4 regions of the Serratia sp. HNCC26DJ244 genome follow, and region 4 is predicted to be linked to each of the others. Evidence: predicted binding sites of a transcription regulator. Region 4 holds the regulator's gene; each other region holds the start of a gene.
The links. The regulator CRP, encoded in region 4, controls carbon source genes, mostly activating them, when cyclic AMP is high. The targets are predictions, from matches to a motif close to ATGTGANNNNNNTCACAT.
Positions count from the first base shown of each region.

Region 1: AC2A06_RS00225 (DeoR family transcriptional regulator) is a predicted target of CRP. The motif match lies at 6,291-6,308, and genes of this name have one in related genera.
Region 2: mlc (sugar metabolism global transcriptional regulator Mlc) is a predicted target of CRP. The motif match lies at 2,016-2,033, and genes of this name have one in related genera.
Region 3: AC2A06_RS05900 (NupC/NupG family nucleoside CNT transporter) is a predicted target of CRP. The motif match lies at 2,274-2,291, and genes of this name have one in related genera.

Region 1 is NZ_JBXUGO010000001.1:43,088-50,840, reverse strand. Features, by position in the region: gene AC2A06_RS00260 (SIS domain-containing protein) at 1-849, opposite strand, end outside; gene nagA (N-acetylglucosamine-6-phosphate deacetylase) at 1,156-2,289, opposite strand; gene agaF (PTS galactosamine/N-acetylgalactosamine transporter subunit IIA) at 2,286-2,720, opposite strand; gene agaE (PTS N-acetylgalactosamine transporter subunit IID) at 2,745-3,620, opposite strand; gene agaW (PTS N-acetylgalactosamine transporter subunit IIC) at 3,610-4,392, opposite strand; gene agaV (PTS N-acetylgalactosamine transporter subunit IIB) at 4,403-4,876, opposite strand; gene kbaZ (tagatose-bisphosphate aldolase subunit KbaZ) at 4,912-6,192, opposite strand; gene AC2A06_RS00225 (DeoR family transcriptional regulator) at 6,440-7,249, shown strand; gene lpxP (kdo(2)-lipid IV(A) palmitoleoyltransferase) at 7,343-7,753, opposite strand, start outside.
Region 2 is NZ_JBXUGO010000013.1:17,125-24,877, forward strand. Features, by position in the region: gene AC2A06_RS11850 (fumarylacetoacetate hydrolase family protein) at 1-468, opposite strand, end outside; gene AC2A06_RS11855 (MFS transporter) at 519-1,814, opposite strand; gene mlc (sugar metabolism global transcriptional regulator Mlc) at 2,131-3,348, shown strand; gene AC2A06_RS11865 (YgiW/YdeI family stress tolerance OB fold protein) at 3,630-3,977, opposite strand; gene AC2A06_RS11870 (hypothetical protein) at 4,163-4,921, opposite strand; gene bioD (dethiobiotin synthase) at 5,199-5,864, shown strand; gene clcB (voltage-gated ClC-type chloride channel ClcB) at 5,868-7,148, opposite strand; gene AC2A06_RS11885 (DUF1283 family protein) at 7,289-7,651, opposite strand.
Region 3 is NZ_JBXUGO010000005.1:63,337-71,089, forward strand. Features, by position in the region: gene deoA (thymidine phosphorylase) at 1-260, opposite strand, end outside; gene AC2A06_RS05895 (hypothetical protein) at 299-460, opposite strand; gene AC2A06_RS05900 (NupC/NupG family nucleoside CNT transporter) at 840-2,105, opposite strand; gene AC2A06_RS05905 (TatD family hydrolase) at 2,364-3,143, opposite strand; gene prfC (peptide chain release factor 3) at 3,216-4,805, opposite strand; partial or broken gene AC2A06_RS05915 (transposase domain-containing protein) at 5,010-5,361, shown strand; gene AC2A06_RS05920 (AGE family epimerase/isomerase) at 5,448-6,698, opposite strand; gene AC2A06_RS05925 (PTS sugar transporter subunit IIB) at 6,772-7,041, opposite strand; gene AC2A06_RS05930 (TRAP transporter large permease) at 7,158-7,753, opposite strand, start outside.
Region 4 is NZ_JBXUGO010000010.1:19,441-27,193, reverse strand. Features, by position in the region: gene btsR (two-component system response regulator BtsR) at 1-61, shown strand, start outside; gene AC2A06_RS10100 (aminodeoxychorismate synthase component II) at 64-639, shown strand; gene argD (bifunctional acetylornithine/succinyldiaminopimelate transaminase) at 716-1,942, shown strand; gene AC2A06_RS10090 (VOC family protein) at 2,137-2,523, shown strand; gene AC2A06_RS10085 (YccS/YhfK family putative transporter) at 2,579-4,651, opposite strand; gene crp (cAMP-activated global transcriptional regulator CRP) at 4,707-5,339, opposite strand; gene AC2A06_RS10075 (OsmC family protein) at 5,783-6,190, shown strand; gene AC2A06_RS10070 (phosphoribulokinase) at 6,381-7,250, opposite strand; gene AC2A06_RS10065 (YheU family protein) at 7,343-7,576, opposite strand; gene AC2A06_RS10060 (hydrolase) at 7,573-7,753, opposite strand, start outside.

The sequences.
Region 1 (7,753 bases), on a different contig from region 4:
AGGATGGTTGGACACCAACACCACGACCAGTGTTTCCTTGTCAACCAATGATTTAGGACCATGCCGAAAGCCCGTAGGTGAATCGTAAAATGCAGCCAGTTTACCGGCGGTCAACTCCAGCACCTTCAGTGCCGCTTCGCGTGCGACCCCCTGTAGGCCACCACTCCCCAGGTAGACGATACGTTTAAATGGCAGATCGCCAAATATCATCTCACTGAAATCCCCTTGGGAATCGATAATCTGTTCACTACGCGCCGCAACATCGTTGAAAGTGCGGCTATTGATCACATCAGCGGCAAATACCGCCAAACAGCTCACCATCATGGTAGTGATACTGCTGGTCATGGCGAAGCCACGATCATGAGTTTGGGCTGGCATCAGTAACGCCAATGCATTATCACTTTCAGTGGCGCTTTGATACAGGCTTCCCGCTTCGTTGCAGGTAATCACCAGATGGTGACAGTTGCGCACAATCTGGTTAGCCAGCTCGACGGCGGCAACGCTTTCAGGGCTGTTCCCTGAACGGGCGAAAGAGACCAGCAATGTAGGTTGGTCAGCGTACAGATAATCGGCAGGGTTGCTCACCAAGTCCGTCGTGGGTATCGCAACCACGTTGTTACCAGTATGACGGGCCAACCAAGGGGCTATCATATCACCGATAAACGCCGAGGTTCCGGCGCCCGTCAGCACAATTTTCAGTGCCTGATTCTGCAACAGCGGCGCCAGGAAAGCATCGATAGCACCACGTAAACTGTCGATATTTTTTAACGATTGTAACCAACACGCGGGTTGTTGACGGATCTCTTTTTCGGTCCAGCTCGAGGTGTTAGCTGCGTAGGTTTTACTCATCAGTCGGTCCTTAGTCAGGCATATTCAATGGGGTAGCACGAAGCAAAGTGTAATCATCGCAAAGTGCAATCATCTTTCATTTCGTTTTGTTTGATTCACTGAGTACACCCCTAGAAGCTACACAAAACGAAATGCAAGATCAACCACAAAAAGAAAGAAAACAAAACACAAAGATAAATTAACAGCTCCGTTATCTTTCTTTTTCACTGACCTGTTATTAAGACATCAACAAAATCATGATTAGAAAACAAAAAGAAAGCCCCATGCAACAGCATGTCACCGAACAGCATGGAGCAAACGAAAGTACTAAAGGGGAACGGCCACGCCATTAAGCCAAATATTTTGCAACCGAAGCCGACTATCAAGGGCTATCACGCTGGCATGCTTGCCGGGAGAGATCGAACCTATCCGGTCATCCAGGCCCAATAGGCGGGCTGGATGTAGCGAAGCCATGCGAATGGCATCTTCTGCCGACACACCCGCCTGATCGACCAGATTGCGCACGGCAGCATCCAGCGCCAAGGTACTGCCTGCCAAACTACCGGAAGCGGTTCGCACCACACCATCACGCATCGTGACTTGATAACCACAGATAGCGTAATCACCATCTGGCATTCCGGCGGCACGCATCGCATCGGTAATCAAGATAATGCGGTTTTTGGCACAGCGGCAGGTGATGTCCATCACTGCCGGATGAAGATGATGACCATCGGCAATCAGCTCCAACCAGGCCTGTTTGTCAGTCAAACCCGCCCCCACCATGCCGGGGTCACGGTGGTGCAGGCCACTCATGCCATTAAAGCAGTGCACCAGTCCGTCGGCGCCAGCAGCAAAGGCACTCATGGTTTGGTCATAAGTGGCCGCGCTATGGCCAAGCATGACGCGAACACCACGGCTTTTCAGGTGTTTGATTGCCGCCAGCGCCCCCGGTTTTTCTGCCGCCAAGGCGACCACTCGTAAGGTGTTATGTGAAATATCAATTAACCGATCCAGTTCGGTGATATCCAGTTCACGAAATAACTCCGCTGGATGAGCTCCCCGGTTGTGCGGTGTGAAGTAAGGCCCTTCAAGATAGCTGCCCAATATCACCGCACCGGCATTATCGCTGTGCCGATAATGAGCAATACGTCGCAGTATGTTTTCTATCTCTACCAATGGTGCGGTTACTGTGGTTGGTAACCAATAACCGACACCTTCACTCGCTTTGTGTAACGCCAGTTTATCCAGTACACCGGGCTTATCATCCATGACATCAAGACCTGCGCCCCCATGCACGTGAAGATCGATATAAGCGGGACACAACAACTCGGCATCCCGCCGCGTGACATTGATGGGGATGGGCTCAATGGTGGTAATAATACCGCCTTCGATACGCAGTTGATGGTCGTCCAACCAGCCGTGATCAGTCAGGACTCTTCTGGCTCGCAGCAGCACACTCATATCCCCTCTTCGACCGTTTCTGCTGTACGTTGGCGAGCCATTTCATCCACCAGGCTGGTTAAACCACGGTGCCCACACTCCAGTGCCATCTCACGAAACGCTTTACTGCTCAATCCATCTCGCTCCAGCGCCATCTCTAACAACAGTTGTAGATTGATGCCAGTCAGCACTTCACGCCCAGGTTTCTGCATCGCCAGGGTTGAAGCCACACGGAACGGGGTACCGCCCAGTAAATCAGTTAAAAAGATCACTCCATCGCTCTCATCAAGCTGGGCTAGTGCCTCTTCAAACTGGCGGGTCAGCAGTGCCGTGGTTGAGCTTTCTGGAAAATCGATGGCGATAATCTGTGGCTGCTCACCGAGGATCTGATTCATCGCCTTTTCCAAGCCACTGGCAAACCCGCCGTGACCGCTCAAAATAATACTTAACATCTTCTCTCCTATTTTTTCAGGGCATTACAGAAAGTGGGCAAACTTTCCGACAATCGCCAACAGCACCGTGATGGCAATCAGACGTAGCGGACTCCAACCACGACGCACCAGGGCGTACATCATCAGGGTGTAGACCAGTGGCAAAAAGGCGGGCATCAGCTTGTCGATTACATCAGCCTGCAGTTTCACGACGGCATCCCCAGCTTTAATTTCCAGCGTGGTGGACAGACGCACATAAGTGGCTACCAGCGCGCCAATCACCGTCATCCCGATGATGGAGGCAGCGTGACCCACTTTCCGGGTGTTGGCTTTAATCAGCGGGATCGCCGCCACCCCTTTGCGATATGCATAATGAGCAAGGCCGAAACGCAACCCGAGATGGACAACGTTAAACATCACCAAGAACACCACCGCACCAAGGATTGAACCTTGCAGTGCCAGGCTGGCACCAATACCGCCACAAATTGGCAGCAGGGTAAGCCAGAACATGGCGTCACCAATCCCACCAAGGGGTGCCCCTACAGCAATTTTGGTACTCTGGATACTGTTCACATCCTGCTTGGAACGCTCCATCGCCAGGATAATGCCAATCACGAAGGTGACCAGGAATGGGTGGGTATTGAAGAACCCCATGTGGCCTTTCATGGACCGAGCCAGGTCACGTTGGTTGGTATGGATCTTTTTCAGCGCCGGAAGCAAGCCATACAGCCAGCCGCAAGCCTGCATACGTTCATAGTTGAACGAGGCCTGCAACAACATGGAACGCCAAGCGACACGGTTGATATCCTGCTTGGTTAATTCCACGCCAATGGTTTGATCTTCATAGATATCGTCTTTACCGCCACTGTTCAGGGATTGTTGTTCGCTGACTTGTGACAAAGTTTGAGTATTAGATACCATCTTCGAATTCCTCTTTCTGAATACGGGAAGGTTGCGCGGGAGCCGAGTCCTTACGCATTAACTCCATCAGAGCCATGGCAAGTGCCGCAGCGGCAATCGCCAGCACTGGCAAATTCAGCCAGGCAGCCCCGACAAAGCCGAGAATGAAATAGGGGATATAGGCATTTTTCATCATGATCTTCAGCAGTACGGCAAAACCAATGGCTGGCATGATGCCACCTGCAACACCGAGGCCTTCGATCAGGCGTTCCGGCAGTACGTCAATTGCCGTCTTGGCGTGTTCAGCACCGAAGTAAATCGGCATAAAGGCGCACAGGAAGTAAAAAATACCCAGCGCCAAGAGCGCCAAGTAGTTGATGCGCTCAATCCCTTTGGTATCGGCACTGGCCGCCATGCGATCAGCCCGTGACATCACCCCCGACATAATAGAGAACAGGAAGGTAATGCCCATCTGTACGGCAACCGCAAATGGCACCGCCACCCCGACGGCAACTTCCGGTTTTACCCCAGTGGTGATGGCAAAGGCGGTACCCACAATGGTGCCGATAATCACGTTCGGCGGTTGTGCACCCGCCAGCGGTGCTAGCCCCATCCACACCAGTTCCAAGGTTCCCCCGGTCAGAATACCGGTATGCAAGTCCCCCAAAATCAGGCCAACCAAGGGCCCCAAGACCACCGGACGGTGCATATGCGTCAAACCATTGAACATATCCAAGCCGGCAATAAAGGCCAGAACACCTAGCGCTACTGCTTGTAATAAGCTGATTTCCATAACAGATACCTCAGAGAAGTTTGTAAAGATCCTGAGCCGGCTCAGTGGGAACGCCCTGGACAAAACACCCTACGCCAGCCTCTTTCAGGCCGTTGAACGCAGCAATGTCCTGCTCATCTACCGAAACGGTTTTGGCGATTTGCTGTTTGCCGTCGGCGTAGTGCATATTGCCGACGTTGATACGTGGTATCGGCACATTGCCGTTGACCAACGTGAGGAAATCTTGGGGGTTTTTACACACCAGCAAAATTTTCTGGCGGTCGGCGGCACGATGAATGTTGTCAATTACCTTCTGCAGCGACCAGAAACGCACGGCAATCCCTTCGGCAAGCACCATCTCCATCAGGTTTTGCTGCACGCTATCTTCCGCAACCTCATCGTTGGCGACGAGCACCAGATTAGCCCCGGCAAACCCGACCCACTGCACCCCCACCTGACCATGGATCAGGCGCTCATCAATACGGCTTAATACAATGTTTGGCATCTTTTTTCCTTATTATCATTGTGTTAAATCTATGCTTAGTTACTCATACAGGCAGCTTGATACTGGCGCAGCACATCCTGAATATGATCGATAATCAGCTCATGTGGCGTTGGGCTAAGCAGCCCCTCACGAACCCTTGCATACTGCAATGGCAGGTACTGGCTAATCAGTGGTAGCGGGATAGCCTCATTTGCCAGGTTGTTGATCAGCCGGGTATAAGCTCCTTCAATATCCTGATCAGGCCAGTAGTAACGTACGCGGTCAGAGTAGCTGTAGTTCCGAGCCAGACGTAACGTGCCCTGGTCACCGTGATAGTGCTGATGCCAGTATTGAGGGTGCTCCAGCATTACATGTTCTAAAACATCACGCAGACCTGAGCATTGATGAGCCGGGCGCAGTTCCTGTTCGATCGCTGCCAGTGAGAACAGCGCTTCGCGTAGTGCAAAAGTGAGTGCTGGCCCCACTTTCAGAATCGCAAAGTGGTGTTGCACCAGTTGTTGCAAGGCAAGTGGGGTTTGGTAATCGGTGGAGTGTGCTTCAAACACCATGGTACTTGAGGACTCAATCATCTGGCTCAACGCCAGTGCGTTCTGTGGCTGAAAATCAATCACCTGTGTATGATCAAACTCAACACCTGGTTGTACCACTAGCCCTATAATACGTGGCCATAAATCATTGAGCCCCTGTTGTTCAAAGGCATGGTGATGGGCTTCCAGCGTGGCGCTTGCTGCTTGTGGTGTCGTCACCGCCAAGGTACTCAAGGTTTCATGGGCCCCACCCGGCACCGGAACTTCGGTACCAATGATGTACACCAGGTCAGACTCGCCAAACTGCTCAATACAGGTTTGTTCGGCAATTGCCGCTAACCTGGCAGCGCGTTCGGCAACAATGGCGTCGGTTAACGGCACCGGGTCATCAGCGCAGGACATGCTGCAATCGAGATGGATTTTTTTGAACCCGGCGGTGACATAGCTCTGGATCAGCACCTCGGCCTTGGCCATGGCGTCACTGGCGTTTTGCTGCTGCCAGCGGTTGGGGCCGAGATGGTCTCCACCCAGGATCAACCGTTCGACAGGGAAATGCTGTTTATCTGCCAGTTGTTGAACGAAATGGCAAAAATCAGCGGGCGTCATTCCGGTATAGCCACCATATTGATCAACCTGGTTTGAAGTAGCTTCAATCAGCAATAGGGAGTCAGTGACCTTAGCATGTTGTATCGCAGCTTCGAGCACTAATGGATGAGCGGAACAGACTGCAAAAATGCCGTAACGAGGGTCTTGCTTATGATTGGCCACAAACTCGGTTAAATGTTTCACTTTCTTCTCCGCATGAGTTTATTCGTGCTTTGTCTTTCGATTTGTGTCGCCGGATAGTGCTTTATCGATAAATAAAAATAAATAGAAAGACAGTGAAATTGAGATCCGTTTCACAAAAGATACACAACGAAAGGTAAAAAGTAAAGAAGTTGAAAGTATCTGCTTCTGCTTGGCTTGCTTTCCACTAAAAGAAAGGTATTAATAGAGAAACGAAATGAAGAGAAATGAAAAAAAGGACTTTATGAAGATGAACAACAGCGAACCTGTCCCAGATAAACGCATCATTGGTACCAGTGAAAGGCGCGAGCAGATCATTCAACGTTTACGCCAACAAGGTAGCGTTCAGGTTAATGATTTATCAGCTTATTTCTCTGTTTCCACAGTGACGATCCGTAACGACCTGGCCTTTCTGGAAAAACAGGGGATCGCAGTACGTGCCTATGGTGGTGCTCTGGTATGTGAACCATTGAATCCGGCATCAGAGCCTTCAGTAGAGGATAAAAGCACCCTGAATACTTCACTGAAACGGAGTATCGCCCGTGTCGCCGCAGACCTGATTAAACCGGGTCACCGCGTGATACTCGACTCTGGCACCACCACCTATGAGATCGCTCGCCTTATGCGCCAGCATCAAGAAGTGATCGTCATGACCAATGGCATGAACGTTGCTAATGCATTGCTGGAAGCCAAGGGGGTTGAACTGTTAATGACAGGGGGGCATTTGCGCCGTCAATCCCAGTCATTTTATGGCGAACAGGCCGACCAGTCTTTACAGAACTACCATTTCGATATGTTATTTTTAGGGGTTGATGCCATCGATCTGGAACGTGGAGTGAGCACTCACAACGAAGATGAAGCGCGTATCAATCGTCGTATGTGTGAAGTGGCAGAACGTATCATCGTCGTCACCGACTCCAGCAAGTTTAATCGTTCCAGCCTGCATAAAATCATTGATACCCAACGTATCCATATGGTGATCACCGACAGTGAGATTGCGCCAGAAAGCCTTGAAGGGTTGCGTAGAAGCGGCGTTCAAGTGGTGCTGGTGGGCAATTAAAGTCGGGGCTGTAGACAAAGGGACGCTGCTGGCCCCTCTGGTCATTGGAATGATGGGCAATGATGTTGTCTCTCATGCCCAGCAAACGATGATTTAATAGAGAGAAGGTGAACCTGCTGGGCGGGTTTTGAAACGGCGGTGCAGCCACAAATATTGTTCTGGGGCTCGCATAATCTCCTTTTCTACCACTTTATTCATATACGTTGCCGCCGCCACATCATCAGTGAGTGGGTAGCCTTCCAGTTCAGGTTGAATAAGCAGGTCATAACCTAAAGCATTGGGGCGACGAATCAAAACAACTGGTACCAGTGCCGGTTTAGCCATACGCACCAGCATAAAGGTGCCATTGGTGGTGGCTGCCTGCTCCACGGCAAACAGTGGGGCAAATACACTGCCGCGCGGGCCATAATCCTGATCAGGGGCAAACCATACTGCTTCACCACTTTTCAAGCATTGCACCATGCCCCGCAGATCCTTACGATCTAACATCGACTTGTTGGAACG
Region 2 (7,753 bases), on a different contig from region 4:
CAGCACCAGTTCAGTTTCGTAGTCAAATTCATGGTCAATATGTGTCGGGAGGTGCACCACGCCCTGGTTACTGTTCAACGCGTTGGCAAATTTGCTAAACAGTGGCGGGGCTTTGGGCACCGGAGCACCAATTTCCGCCGCATGGGAGCGATAGTTGAACCCCACGCAGATGATCTTGCCTGGACGAGTCACCAGTGGGGCGAAATCAACCTCGGTCACTTCAATTGCCGCATGATCCGCAGAGGATCGAATACGCTCGACAATCGCCCTGACATCCGCCGCACGCTGATTCTGCAGTAAATCGTCAATATCTGATGGTGCAGGCAGGCCAAATATCGCTCCAGCTTGGGTTATGTTGACGATTTTACCGTCAATTTCTGCCCCGACAGCGAATCCACCGTTACACCTAAGATTGGTGAGACGAAGACCAAGCTCACTAACATCAGAAGATCTCTTTACACAATCCATATCTACACCTGAAAGATAAGCCCCCATAACCCTAAGGCCAGGGGGTGGGGTTAAATACGCGCAGCTTCCGGCAGTTTGTTCAGATAATAGGCAACCAATATGCTGAGGAATAACATCAGACTGATAAAAGTGACCACACCTAACCAGCCAAAACTGTGCCAGAATACACCGCCCAGGGTACCGGCAATACTTGAGCCAACGTAAAAACTGAATAAATATAGCGACGAGGCTTGTCCTTTGGCTCGACGCGCTCTACGACCAATCCAGCTACTCGCCACCGAATGAGCAGCGAAAAAGCCAGCGGTAAACAGCAGCATGCCGATAAATACCAGTACGATGGGGGAGAAGGCAGTAATGATTACGCCCATCAGCATAATCAAAATAGACGCTAGCAACACCGGTCCGCGCCCAAAGCGAGAGGTTAATGCTCCCGCCTTAGGTGAACTGTATGAGCCAATAAGGTAAACCACCGACAAAAAGCCAACCACGGCCTGGCTGAGATGGTAAGGATCATCCAGCAGGCGATAACCAATATAGTTAAACAGGGTTACAAAGCTCCCCATCAACAAAAAACCTGCAGCAAACAGCAGTGGCAACCCTTGGTCATGTAAGTGCAATTTAAAATTAACCAGTAGGGTACGGGGTCGTAACGATGTCGCGCGGAAATGTTTGGAAGCCGGCAGAATACGCCAGAACAGTGTTGCTAACACCAGGGCGGTAAGCCCAATTACCGCCAGTGCGATGCGCCAGGAGAAAAAGTCGCTAAGTACCCCGGTAATCAACCGTCCGCTCATACCCCCAATAGAGTTACCGCTGATAAACAATCCCATGGAAAAGGCGACAACCCCAGGATGGATCTCTTCGCTCAAGTAGGTCATGCCTACCGCCGCCACTCCGCTTAATGAAAGCCCAATCAGTGCTCGCATCAATAAAATACCGTGCCAACTGGTCATAAAAGCGCAGATTAAGGTGAAGATAGCGGCCAGAAACAGGGCTATCACCATGACCGATTTACGGCCAATCGCATCCGATAACGGCCCGGTAAACAGCAGGCCAACAGCTAACAAGCCTGTAGACAATGAGAGAGAAAGGCTACTTTCCGCTGGGGTAACCCCAAAATCTTGCGAAAGCACCGGCAGGATAGGTTGCACGCAATACAGTAACGCAAAGGTTGCCAGACCCGCAGAGAACAGCGCCAAGGTGACGAGCATAAACTGTGGCGTTCCCCGTTCAATATAAGGCAGTTTATTCGGTGTTGAACATTTACTGTCAGACACTGTTGCTACGTTGTCACTTTCAGGTGGCGTTAACGGCAAACTAGCCGCAGCACGCGGAGGGGTAATCACAGCATTTCCTTACCGAGTTCGGTGATCATTCGGGTGGCAAGATATCGCTTTACTCGGTCGCCACACGACCTGCAACTTGAACTAATTCGGGTATAAAAAACAGATTCTGATTTACAAAATAGTATTGAATAGGCCGTTTTTTGTCTAATCAAATTGATCCCTGCGCGTAAGTGAAATTTTTTTGCCGTGATAACATGCAATTTGTGCTGTTAATCGCATAACGAATCAAGGAGTAATAGTTGACGCTGTATACCAAAAGCCCCACCATAGCCCTTAGTCTTTATTTAGAAGCGCGAAAAATAGCGGGGGCAGGTTTGTGATTATGGATGGGCAACCTGGACATATTGATCAAATCAAACAAATAAATGCTGGCGCCGTTTATCGGTTGATCGATCAACGGGGGGCGATTTCGCGAATCGAGTTGTCCAAGTTGGCACAGCTTGCACCTGCCAGTATTACCAAGATTGTACGTGAGTTGCTGGAAGCTCACCTGGTCAAAGAGACCGAATATCAGGAAGTAGGGAGTCGTGGCCGCCCGGCTATCGGATTAGTGCTAGATACCGACGCTTGGCATTATCTTTCTGTGCGTATCAGCCTCGGCACTATTACCTTAGCGCTGCGCGATCTCAGTAGCAAAATGGTGGTGGAGGAGTTGTTGCCACTGAAAGCTGAGCAATCGGAATCGCTACTGCAACATATTGTCGACGAAATCGACAGCTTCTTTATTCGTCACCAAAATAAACTCGAACGTTTAACTGCCATCGCCATTACGCTTCCCGGTATGATTGATGCCGCTGCCGGGGTGGTTCATCGTATGCCGTTTTATCAAGTCGATGAGATGGCATTGGGGCCCGCACTTGAAAAACGCACCGGCCTGCCGGTTTATCTGCAACATGATATTTGTGCTTGGACCATGGCAGAGGCGTTGTTCGGGGCCTCTCGTGGTACCCAGAACGTCATTCAGGTGGTGATTGACCATAACGTGGGTGCTGGAGTGATCACCAATGGGCGAGTGTTGCATGCCGGTAGCCGTAGTGTGGTAGAGATTGGGCATACGCAGGTTGATCCTTACGGTAAACGTTGTTACTGCGGTAACCATGGTTGCCTGGAAACCGTAGCCAGTATCGATAATATGCTGGAAATTGCTCAACAGCGCTTGGCAGGTGCACACTCATCAATACTTCAAGGTATGGAACTCACGGTAGAATCGCTGTGCGATGCAGCGCTAGCGGGTGACCAATTGGCCAAGGATATTATTCTGGGTGTAGGGCATAGTGTCGGGCGTATCGTGGCGATTATGGTCAACTTATTTAACCCAGAAAAGATTCTGGTTGGCTCACCGTTAAACCGCGCGGCTGAGATTCTCTATCCTGCTATCATCTCCTGCATCCGCCAACAATCTTTACCCGCTTATAGTGAACATTTGAAGGTTGAATCCACGCTGTTTTTTAACCAGGGCACCATGCCTGGAGCAGCACTGGTGAAAGAGGCGTTGTATAATGGTTCATTACTGATCAAATTATTACAAGGGTAATATTACATCACTTTGCCAATTGCAGAGGGGCAAATCCCGCTCACTTTCTATCCACTATTATAATCAGCTGTTATCAAAGACCTTTATCGCTGCAACAGAAAGTGAAAGCACTAGCAGGAATTAAGGACAATAGTGGGGCCACCAAGTTCTTGGTTTGATGATCTTGGTTTTATGAGCCACGCTTTGGAAGGATTAAAAACAAAGGGTCGGGAAGTTTATGGGAAGGCCAATGTTTAGTGTAAGTTTTTGTCACATTGGCCCTTAATCCACTCAGGCGGTTTCTAGTTGACTACATCCAATGATTTTACCCACAAATAACGTCCTGCAGCGCCAGTATCAACTTCACCCATCAATCGAACTCGGGTTTGTGGGCTTACGTCACGACCGCGCCAAACGGAACTTTCTATCTCGACGCGCAAAGTTCCAGAGTCATCACGGAAAGTAAAATAGTCCTCACGTTGGTGTGCAACAATATAACCAGTCAGAGTAATATAACTTCCTACCCGTGCACTCATGGCTTGCTGTACAGTACTGGTTTGGCCAGTTACGCTAGGCCCTGTGAAATTGGCTGAAGCATTAACCGCAAAAAGAGTACCTAATAACATAATGATAGATAAAACTTTCTTCATATTGTGTTCCTCTTTGCATTTTTGTAGAGCCTTAAGTATTGATGATGTCAAGCTATTGTCAAATTGGCAAAGAAAGCGCCTGTTGAGTCTCAAAAATTTCACTGTAATGACTAATTGGCATTGTAAGGGTTTAAGTCAGGGTAAAAATTCCCGGCGGCTCCAGTGTCACTGTGTATTAGCGCCTCTTATTTTTCCTCTAATAAATCACTATCCCCAATTTTACAAATCAGCGTATCTGGGAATTTTTTGCCGAATTTAACACTCAAATTCAGATGATCACTATCTTTTTCTATTTTCTGTTCAGGCTGCATACAATCAATAGTACGAGACTTCAATATACTCCAACCACCATCACGTTCTGGTCGTTTACGCAGGCTGGATAATGTCACATCAAGGGAAAAATCATCAGCAAGCGGCCACTCTTTTAATGGCCCGAGCTGGTAGGAAAATTGCTCAATAGAGCGACTGTCAGTAAAGTAACCATAATCACGCTCTAGTAATGTTAACGGTTGATTGTATTTAATATTGATTGTATTTTTGCCTATGGAGACCTGCCCAGTAAAAGCCGCCTTATATAACGGATATTCTCGAGTATCGCTATCGCGTAATTTCCATGCATTTATTTCATCAAGCGTAACCGTCGCAGGCTGCAGCGTTCCATTCACCCTTGCGCTAACAGGCGTATTTGCAGGCATCACAAAAACAAATGCAACATCAGCTTGAATATCAGAAGTGATCTCGTAAACAGCCTGAACCTGACAGTTTTCGTAGTCACAATCAATATTTAACTTTTCTCTTTTTACCGTGAATTTGTTGCTCTGCGGCGAACTCAGAGAAAACGAAGGGGGTTGCCAGATTAAATGGGGGGCTCGCATATTCGCTGGCGATAGAGCAGGGAATAACATTATTGCTGTTGTCAGGAGAATAGACAGATTTAATCTCATGTTCATTCGTTGCAGTCTCTGGCTGATGACAAATATAAAATCACAGGATGATATCATTTTTGAGTGCACCCATTTATGTATGATAACTAATCATTAGCATGATTATTTTTTGTTTCTCGCAACAACATTATCAAAATTTATTATTGCTTACCGCTAAAAGATTGAGCTATCTCAAGCCCCTGTTGATTGGTATCCCCTAGACTTTTCTCAGTGAGTTACTTTCTCCGTAATTCGCAGAGGTCATTTCATTAACGTGGCATATCAGGGCAATCTATTCATGTTAAAGCGTTTATTTGTTACAGGCACGGATACCGACGTAGGTAAGACTGTAGTTTCTCGTGCTTTATTGCAGGCATTCGCCGCACAGGGCCGTTCTGCTGCGGGGTATAAACCCATTGCTGCAAGTTGCCAGGAAACCAGCGAAGGCTTTCAGAATAGAGACGCTTTGGTTCTACAGGCATCTTCCACCATGCCATTGTCCTATAATGAAATTAACCCCATTACCTGTATTGATGAGGTGTTTCACACACCGACAACCCAAGATATTGACTATGGCGTGATGAGCCGTGGCCTAGTGCATTTATCCAGCAAGGCTGATGTTGTCGTGGTAGAAGGGACCGGGGGATGGCGTGTGTTGATGAGCGATCTACGCCCGTATGCCGAATGGGTGGTACAGGAACAGTTGCCAGTTATTCTGGTTGTGGGAATTAAACTAGGTTGTGTCAGCCATGCCTTGCTTACTGCACAATCAATTATTAACGATGGCTTGCCTTTATTAGGTTGGGTGGCTAACCGTATCAACCCGGGTTTAGCCCACTATGCCGAAACCATTGATGCTTTGCAAAAACGTATTCCGGCCCCATTACTGGGTGAGATCCCTTATCTTCCCCGTACCGAACAGCGTGAATTGGCGCAATATCTGGATATTTCGCGCCTAAAGTAAACGCTACGCATTATGGTAAACCGATTGTGGACGTAATCCGCGAGCAATGGTTGTGGCAATAACACAAGCTAACAGCAGACCGGGCAACAGGGTATATTCACCGGTCATCTCAAATACCATCAAGGCAGCCATAATGGGGGCATGAGTGGTGGCAGCCAGTAGCGTTGCCATCCCCGTCAAGGCCATCAGAATCGGTACTGCCATGCCGAGCTCCGGCCAGTTGGTTAAAAACTGACCGACCAGCGACCCTAAAGCGGCACCAACAAACAGCGTTGGCGTAAATACTCCCCCTGGCGCGCCAGAACCGCTACTGGCAAGCACCGCCAATAACTTGCAAACCAGCAGGCCGCCAAGCAGCAAAATACCCGGCGGTGCGGAGAGCAATGATTGCACTACGCTATAACCATTTCCCCACACTTCGGGATACAGCAAGGACAGCAACCCGACAATTAAGCCACCTAATGCCAGTTGTAATGGGGGTTTGAGGTTAAGTGAACGAAATGCTCGCCCGCTGGCCGCCATCCCCCATAAAAAAAGTGGGCCGCAGATACCTGCCAATATTCCTAGTAGGGCCATCAGCAGGTATTGTTCTGGCCATGGAGCACTCAGTGGCGTGACGATATACAGCGGTGTTTGCCCCCCGTTAAGCAGATTGGTCATTAACAGTGCAGTCACGGCAGCAATAATCACCGGGCCAAGGGACGCTAACATTAATGAACCAAACAAAATCTCAGCGATAAACAGGCTACCGGCCAATGGGGCGTGGTAGGCACTGGCCATACCGGCCGCTGCGGAGCAAGCAACCCACAACTTCCACTCTCGGGCATGAGTAAAGCGCTGGGCAAATACCGACCCCACCAGGGCGGCCAGCAGGATCATCGCCCCTTCGCGGCCAATGGCGCTACCACTGGAGACCACCAGTAGTGAAGCAAGACTCTTCACCAGGCTGGCGCCCACATCTAGCCGACCATCACCAGTTTCAATGGCTTCCATATAGTCGGTGGGCGCGACTGGCCGTTGGTGTTGATAATGTTGGTAAGCCCAAAGTAATAAACCGGCCACCAGGCCACCCAGCATGGGTGTCAAAGCTCTGCGCCATCCTGGCAGTGTAGCGGCCGCCGCGACCAAGCTACCATTGGCATGATCGAAAAATAGCCATTCAAGCATCAGCATGGCTTGGTGAAAAAGCCATACCGCCAATGCTGCTGAAATACCGAGAAAAATAGCAATAAGCAAACGTCGCAATAAGGCACGATAGCGACGTAGATGTACCCATCGTTTCATAGGTTGGTAAAGATGAGAATCACTGAGTCGTTGGGCATGATGCTTGCCTGTCCAGTTGGAAGTCAGTCAATCATAAATAGAGCAGGGCACAGCATGCTGTGCCACCGATTACAGATGTATCGTTTAACGTTATGGCCGAATTATTGTGTGACCTGACGGCCAGTTGTACGATCCAGACATTTACGGGTTGAGGGTTCCCAATAAGCATTAACGTTATAGCTGTTATCACAGCGTTCTTCATCGTCAATGGCACGGTCAACCTTATCAAACTCCTTTTCAACGCGAGTATTAACCTTGTTACGCAGAGAACGGCTGGCATCCCATTGCTCTTTGCTTTGGCGAGCTTGCTCATTGCTCATTGCATTACTACCGTTGACCGTAACGCAGGTCCCCCCCTGAGTACAGGTGTCGGCAAACACTGGGGCTTGCCAGACGCCTGCCAACATAACCATGGTGACTGGCAACATCCCGCGCATCAGTCGTTGAATAAAAATGGGTTTCATCGTTTTATCCTTATTAGTGAGTGTTGCATCCCTCAGCAAAACAACACAGGCTCCTGCAATGGCTAAATATATCATTCTGCTCTTGCATTACACCAGCCTGTA
Region 3 (7,753 bases), on a different contig from region 4:
GTGGAGTGCTTATCTATAACCGGGCCATTGAGGGATAAATCTTGCCAGTCCAGCACGGTGCCGGAATCACGCATTGCCATGGTTAGCGCCACACGCTCTGCCATGGTCATATCGTGAAAGTAGATAGTCATTGCCAGTGCGGCAATCTGCCCTTCGGAAACCACATTGTCACGGATCCCGTTAATGAAAAAGCGGATCTCCGCTTCGCTCAGTGGCTGACCATCACGTTTTTTACGGATTATTTCTTGTGCCAGGAACAAGGCATCCTCCTATTAAAAAGGCATTTATTCAGGGCTATTCAAGCTGACCGAGGGAAACACGGGGAAATGCCGATTGCTGCAGGATAACCTGCCTGGCTGCCCATTTGGCGACAACAGGCCAACACGTTGCTGTTGGTGTCATCTTGGTTGAATGCGAGTAAATTCAGCGCAGATAGCACCGAGGTGGTTAATTCAGTCATAAAACTCTCCAACTTATCACTTTGGTGTTGGCGAGCGGACTTGGTTCCTTGAAGATAGCGCATGAGATGAGTGTCCCACGGCGGCAACTGAGATCCTTCTCACCGCGTGTAGCCCTTCAATATTGAATAGCCTGTCTTACTATTTGAACATGATAACGCCAGGTCATTAGTGATTAACATCACAACACAGTAAAACGAATTGCAATATAACATAAATTTTTGTGACTTTTATCACGCAAAATGATGTTATCCGCTCTGGGAATTCACGTTGTAACTAGGTCGCATCAGATATCATCATTAAACACCCAGACCTTCTGAAACATAAGGGCAGACCCGCAGGCCTGCCCTTATCGATAACCTGACGCCTTGCTGTTCGTCGTTACAAAGCCAAGAAAAACCCGGCAATAGTGGCACTCATCAGGTTGGAAAGCGTCCCCGCTGCCACGGCTTTCAAGCCGAAACGGGCAATATCATGGCGGCGGTTAGGGGCCATGCTACCCAGACCACCGAGCAGAATGGCAACGGAAGAGAGGTTGGCAAAACCACACAAGGCAAACGAGATAATCGCCTTGGTATGGGGTGACAATACCTGTAACCCTGCTGCTGCCACCACGTCATCTGGACGCAGGTAAGCACCAAAGTTCATAAAGGCCACGAATTCATTAACCACTATTTTTTGGCCAATAAATGAACCCGCCGTCATCGCTTCATGCCACGGCACACCAATCAGGTAAGCCAGTGGGGAGAAAATCCAACCCAGGATCAACTCCAACGAGAGCTGTGGATAGTTAAACCAACCACCAACGCCCCCCAAGATACCGTTGAGTAATGCGATCAACGCAACAAAGGCCAACAACATCGCCCCAACATTGAGCGCCAGTTGCATACCGGATGCAGCCCCTGAAGCGGCGGCATCAATCACGTTGGCTGGGCGATCCTCAGCAGCGATCAACTTCATGGCATCATCTTGATCACGGGTTTTTTCCGTTTCCGGCACCATCAACTTGGCAAACAGTAATCCACCCGGTGCTGCCATAAACGAAGCCGCAATCAGATACTCCAGCGGTACCCCCATTTGGGCGTATCCCGCCAATACCGAACCCGCTACCGAAGCCAAACCACCGCACATCACGGCAAACAGCTCAGACTGGGTCATGGTGGCAATATAGGGGCGCACCACCAATGGGGCTTCGGTCTGACCCACAAAGATATTGGCAGTGGCTGACAATGATTCAGTACGCGAAGTGCCCAGCAATTTCTGCAAACCACCACCGAGGACCTTAATCACCAACTGCATAATCCCCAGATAATAGAGCACCGCAATCAGCGAAGAGAAAAACACAATCACTGGCAGCACACGTAATGCAAAGACAAAACCGCCACCACCAAAGACTTCAAACATTTTGTCGGAAACCAGGCCGCCAAAGATAAAATTGACCCCTTGATTACCGTAGGCGATGACATTGGCCACCCCTGACGACATACCGCCAAGAATTTGCTGCCCCACCGGGACATAAAGAACCAGCGCCCCAATAGCGACTTGAATAATAAAAGCACCGAGCACAGTACGCAGATTGATGGCGCGTCTGTTGCTGGAAAGCAGCACAGCAATGGCGATCAGTACCATCATACCGACCAGGCTCATGATGAGTTGCATGGAAAATACCCCTGTTGCGAAAAAGAAACCCTCAGTACCGTTCAATATAACGAATAGCCTAAGGGTGATAACCTGCGCAATTATACTGGGCCAACCACCGCAAGACTCGATTTATGTCACAAACATATACAACTTGAGGTAAACCAATGCCACATAATGTGATGGATAGCACGTTTTCAGTGGTAAACATGTCGCCTGCTGGGGATTGACTGCCATATGAGTCAACCTCAATCGCAAGAAGCGCCGTTAATTCAATGCAAACAGGGAACAGGCGTTCTGCTGGAGATGTTCAGCAATTTCATCTGGCGGTTCTGGCCGAAGTTGGCAAAGAGCCTGAAACACCTCCAGCACCCGCTCTGGCCGGTTTGCTTGCCCTTGGTAACCAGCTAATGGCATATCTGGCGCGTCCGTTTCCAGCAGTAGACAACTCAGTGGCAACTGAGCCACCACGCTACGGGTTTTCTGCGCGCGCGGGTAGCTGATGGTGCCCCCAACACCGATGTAATAACCCAAGCCAACAAACGCCTCGGCCTGCGCCAAACTACCAGCAAAACCATGCACCACCCCACCACGGGGAACATCGCACCGGCGTAGGACCGCTGCCAGTTGATCATGGCTACGGCGGGAATGCAAAATCATCGGCAGATCGTACTGTTTAGCTAACTTAAGTTGCGCCTTGAGCAACGCTTGTTGCCGCATAAACTGTGGGTTGGCCATAAACAGATCCAAACCCGCCTCCCCCACCGCCACCAATTTGGCGGGCTTGGTGGCCAGTAAACCCGCCAGTTGCTCCAGCTGTTGATCCTGATGCTCGGCGATATACAACGGGTGTAGGCCCAATGCAGCAAATAACGGGGTATGGTCAGCGGCTAACTGCAGAACACGGGCAAAATTTTCAGCGGTGACCGCTGGCACAATAATCTGCCGCACGCCCGCTTGAGCAGCCCGAAGTAGGCTGGCGGGTTCATCACCACTAAAAGGGGGAAAGTCAAAGTGACAATGGGTATCTGTAAAAATGTAGCTCACAGCACACCCTCTATTAGAGTAAGATCGTTACCCCGCCGCCTTTAATCTATGGCGACGGGCACTGAGAACGACTTAGTGTTCCCGCGTTTTGCGGAACAGCACTTCAGGATAACGCTCCTGCGTTAGGTTGAGGTTTACCATGGTGGGGGCAATATAGGCTAGATTTTCACCGCCATCCAACGCTAGGTTCAGCTCACTCTTGCGCTTGAACTCTTCAAATTTCTTCACGTCATCACACTCCACCCAACGGGCCGTGGAGACGTTCACCGACTCATACAGCGCTTCCACGTTGTATTCGCTTTTCAGGCGGGCAACTACCACATCAAACTGCAACACCCCAACCGCCCCCACGATCAAATCGTTGTTGGCAATGGGGCGGAACACCTGTACTGCCCCCTCTTCCGAGAGTTGCACCAACCCTTTCAGCAGTTGTTTCTGCTTCAGTGGGTCACGCAAACGGATACGGCGGAACAGTTCAGGGGCAAAGTTCGGAATGCCGGTGAACTTCATATCTTCACCCTGGGTAAAGGTGTCGCCAATCTGAATGGTACCGTGGTTATGCAGGCCAATAATATCGCCAGGGTAGGCTTCTTCAACGTGGGAGCGGTCACCAGCCATAAACGTCAGAGCATCAGAGATCACCACGTCTTTGCCAATACGTACCTGGCGTAGTTTCATCCCCTTCTCATAACGGCCTGATACCACGCGCATAAATGCCACACGGTCACGGTGTTTAGGGTCCATATTAGCCTGGATTTTGAACACAAAACCGGTGAATTTTTCTTCTGCGGCGACCACTTCACGGGTGTCAGTTTTACGTGGCATCGGTGCGGGCGCCCAAGACACCAGCCCATCAAGCATATGGTCAACACCAAAGTTACCCAGCGCAGTACCAAAAAATACTGGGGTCAGTTCACCTGCCAGGAAGGCTTGCTGATCAAACTCGTGGGACGCCCCTTGTACCAGTTCCAGTTCGTCACGCAACTGGGCGGCCAGGTCTTCACCCACCGCGGCATCCAGATCCGGGTTATTCAACCCTTTAACAATGCGCACTTCCTGAATGGTATGGCCTTTACCACTCTGATAGAGATAAGTTTCATCTTTATACAGATGATAAACCCCTTTAAACAACTTACCGCAGCCGATGGGCCAAGTAATGGGTGAGCAAGCGATTTTCAACTCGCGCTCCACTTCATCCATCACTTCCATCGGATCACGAATATCACGGTCCAGTTTGTTCATAAAGGTGAGGATCGGCGTATCACGCAGACGGGTTACTTCCATCAGTTTACGCGTCCGGTCTTCCACCCCTTTTGCCGAGTCGATCACCATCAGGCAGCAGTCCACGGCGGTCAGCGTGCGGTAAGTATCTTCGGAGAAGTCTTCGTGCCCTGGGGTATCCAGCAGGTTAACCAGGCAATCCTGGTAAGGAAACTGCATCACCGAGGTGGTAATCGAAATACCACGCTGCTTTTCCATCTCCATCCAGTCTGATTTGGCATGCTGATTGGAACCACGGCCTTTTACCGTACCGGCGGTCTGGATAGCCTGCCCGAATAACAGTACTTTTTCAGTAATGGTGGTTTTACCGGCATCAGGGTGCGAAATGATGGCGAAGGTTCTTCTTTTGTTGATTTCATTAAGAAAATCTTGGTTTGCCATATATAAATTCTTTTAGTTTGTACACGGATTTGTACACACTTTTGGAAGTACTCTCTTTTCAGTTCTTCGCTTGTCAAATCCGTCGTGTTAATCGTAATTGGCGGCTATTTTCGCTGATCATGACTTTATAAACAATCAATGGTTGTCTAATCGGTTACCATTTAGTCTCAGCGTGCGCCAGTACTCAATCTATTCAAGACTTGACTGGAGCAGAATGTTGGCTCACTGATGAAAGGTTCGCTGACACGCCAGGCGATGGAGTACACGTTGAATCACTGGACATCGCTGGTCGGCTATTGTGAATACGGCTATTGTGAATATGAGCAATGCGTTGGCGGAGAATGCGATACGGCCTTTTGCGGTGGGCAGAAAAGCGTGGTTGTTTGCCGACAGTTCGCAAGGGGCCCGAACCAGTGCCTGCTGCTATTCACTGATAGAAACAGCGAAAGCCAACAAGCTGGAACCTGCGGCCTATATCCAACATGTGCTGGAACGCATTGGTGAAGCGGATACGGTGGACAAGATAGAAGCACTGTTACCGTGGAATGTCGACTGATTGGGTATAAAGCTTATGAATATAATAAAAACGTGCAGCTCCAACATACATTAGAACTGCACGAGGCATTTTTTAACTAACCATGATTACTTAAGGTTTACGTCTAGTAGACCAGAAGCAAGCGCAGGCGCTAGGCCCGGAGTTAGTGGCAAGCGAGGAATGACTAGACAGTGCATTAAGTGGTAAATATCTTGTTTACCATCCCATACTACGCTTGTACCTGCTTGGTTATTTACATCAAGCTCTTGCCACCATGAACAACCTTCGTAGTCGATTAGGTAAGTACGGCAGTAGTCCCACCATGTGCGGTACCAATCTTCGTATTTCTTCTCGCCTGTCACTGCGTATAGTGCGTAAGCAGTACCAATCGCTTCAACAGGAGCCCAACGAATACGCTGACGTACAACTGGCTTACCGTCCCAGTCAACTGAGTAAACGAAGCCCGGTGCGCCATCTACGTGCCATGCATCACGTACAGTGGCATCAAACAGACCAATTGCATCTTCTAGCAACCATTCTGGGCAATCTGCACCGATTTCTAATAGCGTTGCACGTAGGTGACAGATTAAACGGCCCCACTCAATCCAGTGACCCGGTGTACCGCCGTAGGCGCGGAAGTGACTTGCTGGGGTTTCTTTGTTGTAGTCTGGAAGTGGATTCCAGTTAGCATCAAAGTGTTCGTTTACACGGTAGCTTAGGCTCTTCGCTGTTTTGTTGATCATGAACTCAGTGATGTTTAGAGCGCGATCTAGCCACTTCTTATCTTTGGTTACATCGTAAACGATTAGGAATGCCTCCACAGAGTGCATTGCCATGTTACCACCACGGTAATCTTCCGTTTCAGTCCACGTTTGATCCCACGACTCGTAACACATCTGCTTCTCTTCAACCCAGAAGTGTTTTTCGTACACGGTAATCGCTTCATCAAGTAGAGCGTGAGCACGTGGGTGCCCCGTTGTAACCGCACTTGCCGCACCTAATAGTACGAATGCGTGTTGATAGCCTTGTTTAGATGAGTCAACGATACCATCGCCTGAGTTATCGATTGTCGCGTACCAACCACCATGAGTGTGGTCTTTTAGTGGGCCTTCAAGAGCAGCAATCCCGTGCTCTACTAGGTCATACGCGCCTGGACGCCCCATGTGTGCAGCAAGTGCGTAACAGTGTAGCATGCGTGCAGTGATCCAAAGACGAGTGCCCATCTCTTCACGAATGTTACCGTTGTTACCCACCCAACCAAATCCGTTAGGAACAACTGAACGACGGCCGAATTCAAAGATACGATCTGTTTCAGTATCTAACCAAGAGGTGTGAGATTTGGTGTTAATCCACTTCATATTTGTTTCCTATTATTTCTTATATCCATTTAATTTGGGTATTTAACTTAAGCGGCGATTTGCTTGTTTTGAATTATCCGTTCGCGACTTGAGTTCGAATTTCTTCAGCCAGGTTGTGCACATCAAAGAACACCACTTGAATCTTGTTGTCCGGTAAACGGATAAACCCGAGTGCACCTTGGCGACGCAGTAAACCTTCGTTGATAATTTCTAAATCTTTAACCTGAATACGTAGGCGTGTTGCGCAGTTATCGATTCTGCCTGCAACGATGTTCTCAATACCGCCCATTGCTTTAAGGATTTTTTGCGCCTTAGCCTGTAAGTTGCCTTTATCGTTAATCATCGACTTTCTCTCTTATAACGAAGAACCAAAGACTCTTTGATGCTTAGTGAAATAGTGTGTAGCTACATTTGCTGTCTAGAAGCAGCACCTTTTACGTGCCGCATTTACTCAATTGACTACATGATGCCAGCCAGTTGAGGTAGACCGATTACCAATGATGGGAAGAATGAAATCAGGAAGATAATTGCCATTTCTACAATTAAGAATGGAATGATTTTCTTAGAGATTTCAGATACAGATACTTTCGATACACCTGATGCTACGAACAATACTAGACCCATTGGCGGTGTTGCCAAACCGATTGAAAGGTTTGCACACATAACCACACCGAAGTGAACTGGGTCGATACCCGCTGCAGTCATAATTGGTGCAAAAATCGGAGCAAAGATTAGGATTGCAGGACCCGCATCTAAGAACATACCAATGATGAAAAGCAGTACGTTGATAATTGCAAACAGTAAGTAAGGGTTCTCAGTAATACCATTCATAAAGTTAGCAACCATAGTCGACACACCAGATAGACTGATGAGTGACGCAAAACCACTTGCTGCTGCTACGATAATCAGAATCGATGCTGCGTTTACTGCAACTTTTGCAAATATAGCGTATGTAGCCTTAACGTTGGTTGCTTTGATGATGTATAGCGATACTACGATTGCGTATGCCACTGCTACCGCGGCTGCTTCCGTAGGAGTAAAGATACCGCCATAGA
Region 4 (7,753 bases):
TAGCCGTCGTTATCTGAAATCGCTGAAAGAAGAGTTGGGTATCGTTTCTAAATTGAGATAACTATGGTTCTGCTGATCGATAACTATGATTCTTTTACTTATAACCTTTATCAGTATTTCTGCGAGCTGGGAGCAGAAGTGCGGGTTAAGCGTAATGATGCACTGCAACTGGCCGATATTGAGCAGTTGGCTCCGCAGCATTTGGTGATCTCCCCCGGCCCCTGTACGCCGAATGAGGCGGGTGTTTCATTGGCGGCTATCCGCCATTTTGCCGGTAAATTACCTATCCTCGGGGTTTGCCTGGGGCATCAGGCGATCGGTCAGGCGTTTGGTGCTGATGTGGTGCGTGCGCGGGCGGTGATGCATGGTAAAACGTCGGCTATTCGCCATACTGGGCAGGGCGTTTTTAAGGGACTGAATAATCCGTTGACGGTTACCCGTTATCATTCGCTGATATTGGATGCCGCCACATTGCCAGATTGTTTTGAGGTGACCGCCTGGAGTGAACGTGATGGTGAGCGTGATGAAATTATGGGTATCCGCCATCGCACGTTGGCTCTGGAAGGGGTGCAATTTCATCCAGAGAGCATTCTGAGCGAACAGGGGCATCAACTGTTGGATAATTTCCTTAAAATTTAAGTTTGCTCTCGCTTGGTTTTTTATGCATATTTTGTGATTATATTTTCACTTGATAGCTATTCGTCTGGAGCCAGTAATGAGCGAAAAAACCGTCGTCAATCGCAGTACTTTTGATCAGGTGATCCTGCCTGTTTATGCACCCGCACAGTTTGTGCCAGTAAAAGGCCAAGGCAGCCGAGTGTGGGATCAGCAAGGGAAAGAGTATGTTGATTTCTCGGGGGGGATTGCGGTAACGGCGTTGGGACACTGCCATCCCGCACTGGTCGCCGCGTTAAAACAGCAGGGTGAAACCCTGTGGCATACCAGCAATGTATTCACCAATGAACCCGCATTGCGTTTGGCAACCAAGCTGATCAAAGCTACCTTTGCTGACCGGGTGTTTTTTGCCAACTCCGGCGCTGAAGCCAATGAAGCGGCTTTCAAGCTCGCTCGTCACTATGCCATCACTCGCCACAGCCCCTATAAAACCAAGATTATTGCCTTTAATAATGGATTCCATGGTCGCACGCTGTTTACGGTTTCCGTGGGTGGGCAGGCAAAATATTCTGATGGTTTTGGCCCGAAGCCCGCGGATATCATCCATGTACCGTTTAATGATTTGGCCGCAGTGAAAGCGGTAATCGACGATCACACCTGTGCGGTGGTGATGGAGCCGATACAAGGGGAAGGCGGTATCACGGTGGCTGATGCGACGTTCCTCAAAGGGGTGCGTGAATTGTGCGACAAGTATCAGGCGTTGCTGGTGTTTGATGAAGTGCAAAGTGGCATGGGGCGTAGTGGCAAGCTGTTTACCTATATGCATTACGATGTTACCCCGGATATCCTGACTACCGCTAAGGCGCTAGGGGGCGGCTTCCCGGTGAGTGCGATGTTGACCACTGAGGAGATTGCCGCAGTGATGCAGGTGGGTACACATGGCACCACTTATGGGGGTAATCCACTGGCCTGCGCAGTGGCAGAAGCCGCATTGGACGTTATCAATACGCAGGAAGTGTTGAGTGGCATTGAACAACGCCGGGGCGTATTTGAACGCGCTTTGCAGGCGATTAATAAGAAGTACGCTATTTTCAGTGATATTCGCGGCATGGGCTTATTGATTGGCGCAGAGTTGAAGGCGGAATACCACGGCAAAGCGCGAGATTTTCTTACTGCGGCAGCAGCCCGTGGTTTGATGATCCTCAATGCTGGGCCAAATGTGATCCGTTTTGCACCTTCCCTGGTGGTGGAGTTGCAAGATATTGATAAAGGTATGGCGCTGTTTGAATTGGCGGTACAGGATGTGGTGAATGCCAGCAACCAATAATCGTCAAGACAAGTCGGCCGAGAACAAGAAGATGGCGGTAGACTGGTCTAACAAGGCGGTGAATGTGCTTGGAACCTCAATTCCAACTTAATTCGATGATGCGACATGTTCTTCTCTTTGGAATACTTAACCAAAGTTGAGGGTAACATGACGCATCATTGCTTTGATGGGTGATGGACAGACGAGGACATAAGATGAAAATAGAACACTTGGACCATTTAGTCTTGACCGTTAACAGTGTCGAACGCAGTTGCGACTTTTACCATCAGGTTCTTGGTTTTGATATTGTCACCTTTCGGGGGAACCGCAAAGCGTTAGTCTTTGGGCAGCAAAAGATTAACCTGCATCAGGTCGGTGAGGAGTTTCTCCCTAATGCAGGCCATCCGACGCCCGGATCCGCCGATTTGTGTTTTATCTGTGCGACACCCCTACGGCAAGTTGTTGAGGAGTTAGTTAAATTAGGGGTAACAATAGAACAAGGGCCGATAGAGAGGACGGGGGCTATCGGCTCAATTATGTCACTCTATATTAGGGACCCCGACAATAATTTGATCGAAATTGCTAATCAAATACCCGTATAGACACCGTGGCCTGACAAAGAGCTGTTAGCGGCTTTTTATCCAGAGTTTAGCCTAGTCACTTATCCCGTAGTTTCCGTTTTAGCCAGAGACCATGATGTGGGCGCTGGCGCCAAGCTAGCGAAGAGATGGTATGCATTAACGCCAAGTGGGAAAGAATACGCTGTAAGTGACGTTCCATTTCGCTAATGGGCATATTGGGTTGTAAAACCGGTGGGCGCATAACGCTGTTGCTGACGCTTGGGCCATCATATTCCAGCCGCTGCTGACAACTTTGCAGCGCGATTTCACAACTTTGCAGATACTCTTCCGCCAACTGGGGTGTCAGCATGTAATGTTCACGGGCCAGAATGGTCATGGCATTGAGGTGTTCGACAATAAACTGACTGTGGGTGATCCACAAACGCATATCTGCCAGATAATTTGATTCAAAACCCGGCTCCTGCATTGCCTGATTGAGCGAAGTAAATAAGGCATTGTGTGACTGGTTTACCTGCATCCGCGCATAAGCCAGTTTGCTTGGGTCCGGCTCTTGTTCTTCCAGTAATAAACGTAATGCGGCCTGATCCTGTTCCAGCGCCTGGTGAGCGTTTTTGCGTAGTAGACCGCTTTGCCATTGTGGCCATAACCAGATCGTTCCACCAAAGACCAACACACAACCAATCAAGGTATCAATCAGCCGAGGTATCAGTAAATGACTGCCGCTGAGATCCAGTATTTGCAAGGTATAGACGGCGGTAATGGTGAATCCGGTTACTGCCAGCCCATAGTTTTTACGCAAGAACAGATAAGCGGTGAGGGTGATTGCCAGCATAATGCTTAGCGTCACATATTCTGGTAACTGCAGTTGCAAAAGCCCTGCTGCAATCACCAGCCCAATCAGGGTGCCGAGGGCACGGTGCTGTATTCTTACTCGTGTAGCGTTATAACCGTTCTGGCTGACAAACATGATGGTCAGTAAGATCCAATAGGGTTTTGGCAGATGCAACAGCAGGCCTAGGCTACTGCCTACAGCCAATATGACCCCCAGTCGGGCTGCATTGCGTAGTGCGTTGGATTTGAACGATAAATAGCTTACCACTGCAGGCCAGAAGGGTAACCGTGACTGGTTGGCCATCAGGTCTCGACGATAAAGAGGACGCTGTGTACGTAACAGGCGAGCAATACGGCTGAAATGGTAGTAACAAAACTGGCCAACGGGATTATCAGCATGCCGTGTAGCCACTTTCTCCAGCGCGGCCAATTCGTGTTTCATGCTAAAAAGGCGGGAGTGCCGATGATAGAGGATATCTTCTGCGACAACGCGCAAACGTGCAGCGATTACTTGAGCATTACGACGAATGATCGCCTCAGCTTGACTCTGCTCCACCAATTTTTGCACTTCTTCTGGCTGGTGTAGGCTGACACTAATGTGTTCTTGCAGGTCGAGTGCCACTTGGAACGTTCGTTGCAGGCGTTTTTGCTCCATATTATTGGCGTGTGGCAGAAAGTTAATCTGCTGATACAGCAAACTGATCAGGTCCATCACTTGCTGTTGGCGTTGCAACAGTGGCGGTAGCGCGGTTTCAGGATCAGTATGTTGGGTCAGCAGCGAATATTTGGCTTCAAAATAATCAGCTAACTGTATATAGAGTTGGTTTAAAGATTCACGGATTGGCTGTTCTTTCCATAATTTAAACCAAAACCAAGTGAACAGGCCGTACCAGAGAGTGCCTACGGCATACAGTAGCGGGGCATACCAAATAGGTAGGCCATCCATGCTCAGAGAGAAAATGGCCGCAACCAGTGCGGCGGGCAGCAAGCGTGCATGTAGTGGGCTGATTTCCCCGCTGACACCCAGCAATAGCGCCATAGCAAGCATCAGTAAGGGTAATGGGATATGCCACAACAGCGCCTGTTGCAACAAAACACAGCTGAGAGCGAACAGTGCCCCGCCGATTATCAGGCGCTTGAAAAAACGCTTATGGGGGGTATCCAGCCCGGCGATATTGCAACAGACAGGCACTAACGAGAACAACAGCCCCTGTTGCAGGTGGCCCAGCAGTAAACCCACAACGACAGGCAGGCACAACACCAACGTTTGTCGCAGGGCATAGTTCACTTCTGGATGGTAGATCAGGCGGCGCCACATGTTTTGCTGTTCAGCAGACAAAGAACGGCGCATTGCAGCGCCGTTTCTTTAATGATTAACGGGTACCGTACACGACAATGGTTTTGCCATGAGCGGAAATCAAATTTTGATCTTCAAGCATTTTCAAAATGCGGCCAACAGTTTCACGTGAACAACCGACGATCTGACCAATTTCCTGGCGGGTAATTTTGATTTGCATACCATCCGGGTGAGTCATCGCATCAGGCTGTTTTGCCAGGTTCAGCAAGGTTTGTGCGATACGGCCAGTCACATCAAGAAAAGCGAGGTTACCTACCTTCTCTGAGGTGACTTGCAGGCGACTTGCCATTTGTGCAGATAGGCGCATCAGAATATCCGGGTTAACCTGAATGAGCTGGCGAAATTTCTTATAGGAAATTTCAGCTACTTCACAGGCACTTTTCGCCCTTACCCAGGCACTTCGTTCCTGGCCTTCTTCAAATAATCCAAGCTCGCCGATGAAATCCCCCTGATTTAGGTAGGAGAGGATCATCTCTTTGCCTTCTTCATCCTTAATCAACACCGCGACGGAACCTTTGACGATGTAGTAAAGAGTTTCCGCTTTTTCACCTTGATGAATCAGCGTACTCTTTGATGGATATTTGTGGATGTGGCAATGAGACAGGAACCATTCAAGAGTCGGGTCTGTTTGCGGTTTGCCGAGAACCATGCGCTATTATCCTCTGTTGTTATCGCTGCCTTGTATCACAGGGGTCAGAGTTCCCTGTAAAACGTGCTTATAGCCTGATGTTTTAGTTGTGGCTATCAACAGGTTTTGAGGTGAGGTATATCCCCGTTGTCACTCAAGCCGTAGTAGACTCGTTCGTTTGTCGCCTACCGGCATTTTGAACGAATCTGGGTAAAAAAATCACTTATACACTAGCATATTAACTCGTATTAAGTGCTGCAAGCTAGGTTCCATTAACTCACCAATGATCTTAGGATATATCCCTGAAATTGATGCCATGAAAAAAGTATTGCAGCTGTGTTTGTAGCACAGAGTGAGGCGGGTGTCTTGTGTTGTCTCGTTTCAGCATGATTAGTGTCAGGTTTCGTTGTCAGTTTCTCTATGAAAGCGTACGTTGATTTTAAAAAATAATCGGAGTGAACAATATGCAGGCAAGAGTGAAGTGGGTAGAAGGGCTGACATTTTTGGGGGAGTCTGCTTCCGGCCATCAGATTTTGATGGATGGTAATGCGGGTGATAAGGCCCCAAGCCCAATGGAAATTGTGTTGATGTCTGTGGGGGGCTGCAGCGCTATCGATGTGGTGTCGATCTTGCAAAAAGGCCGCAATGATGTGCGCGATTGTGAGGTGAAACTGACTTCAGAACGCCGTGAAGAGGCACCTCGACTGTTTACCCACATCAATCTGCATTTTATTGTCACCGGAAAAGGGCTAACCGAAAAGGTGGTGGAACGTGCAGTAGACCTTTCTGCCGAAAAATATTGCTCCGTTTCCCTGATGTTGGGCAAAGCGGCCACTATTACCCACAGTTTTGAAATCCATGAAGTTGATTGAGCACTACTCTGTGTCATGTTGACACGGAATAACGCTAAGCATCGCCGTGCCGTTTTGGGCTGCGGCGATTTTTGTGTAAACGTTGTGTCTGCGGCAGACTGTCGATAGGGCGTGTCACCCGCTTGGATTGCAGATGAAACGGAGTATTACGGGCGTGAGATTAATCGTCGCCCACCTACATGATTCGATATTATTCGATTTTCTTGCCTTCCAGTAGCCGTTGCACCAGTGGCGTCATAATCAGCTCCATTGCCAGCCCCATTTTACCACCAGGTACCACCAACGTATTGATATGTGAAATAAATGACCCTTGCAACATGGCTAGAAGATAGGGGTAATCGATCTGTTCCAAGCCACGGAAATGGATCACCACCAGGCTTTCATCCAGCGAGGGGATCGCTTTGGCCGCAAAGGGATTGGACGTATCCACGGTGGGAACCCGCTGGAAATTGATATGGGTTCGTGAAAATTGTGGCGTGATGTAGTTGATATAATCTTCCATTGAACGGACCACAGAATCCATCACGGCTTCACGGGAGTGACCGCGTTCGCCAGTATCGCGAACTAACTTTTGCATCCACTCCAGGTTAACGATGGGGACGACCCCCACCAGCAGGTCAACATGCTTGGCTACGTCGATTTGATGGGTGACTACGCCACCATGCAATCCTTCGTAAAACAGGACATCGGTTGGTGATGGCAAGGGTTCCCAAGGGGTAAAGGTGCCCGGTACCTGGTTGTAAGGGACGGCTTCATCATAGGTGTGCAGGTATTTACGTGACTGCCCAGTGCCATTTTTACCGTATTGGATAAAGCTCTGTTCCAGTAGGTTAAAGTCATTAGCCTCTGGGCCGAGATAGCTGATATGACGACCAAGATCGCGTGCTTTACGGATTTCCGCATCCATTTCAGGTCGGGTATAGCGGTGAAAACTGTCCCCCTCCAGTTGCGCTGCACTGATTTTCAACTGTTGAAAAATTTTGCGAAACGCCAGACTGGTGGTAGTGGTACCCGCGCCACTGGAGCCGGTCACTGCGATAATGGGGTGTTTGGCAGACATGGTGTTTTGTCACTCCGTATTAACTGCATAGGCGTTGTTCAGCGATAATCCATTGTTACCTGATTTTTTTGGTCAATCATAGGCTGGTGTGACTAAATATTCTCTTGCTCAGTGGGGATCTGACTACTCGGCATGATATTGATAGTTTCATGTAATTCCGACCATATCAGTACCACTTCGCCATTTTTCAGTTGACGGACCACATCATGCACTTTTTGTTCCAGTGACCGTTCGTGCTCGCCATAATCGGTGCCTTCTCGCAGGACGAAGGATTCGATCAAGTTATTCAGGGTTTCCGGAGCAATATCTCGCCAGGGGATAATCATTTGCCTGATTCCAAAAAAGGAGTGAGCCAGGCTGGGATTCGCTGTTCCAGCCACATTTGCGGTTTTCTCAAGTTACCGCTGACAAAGCCTAGGTGACCCCCATATTCCGTTAACTGATATTCGATATTAGGCGGTAAGTGAGCAAGGTCAGGGATCACTTTATCGGTCATAAAAGGA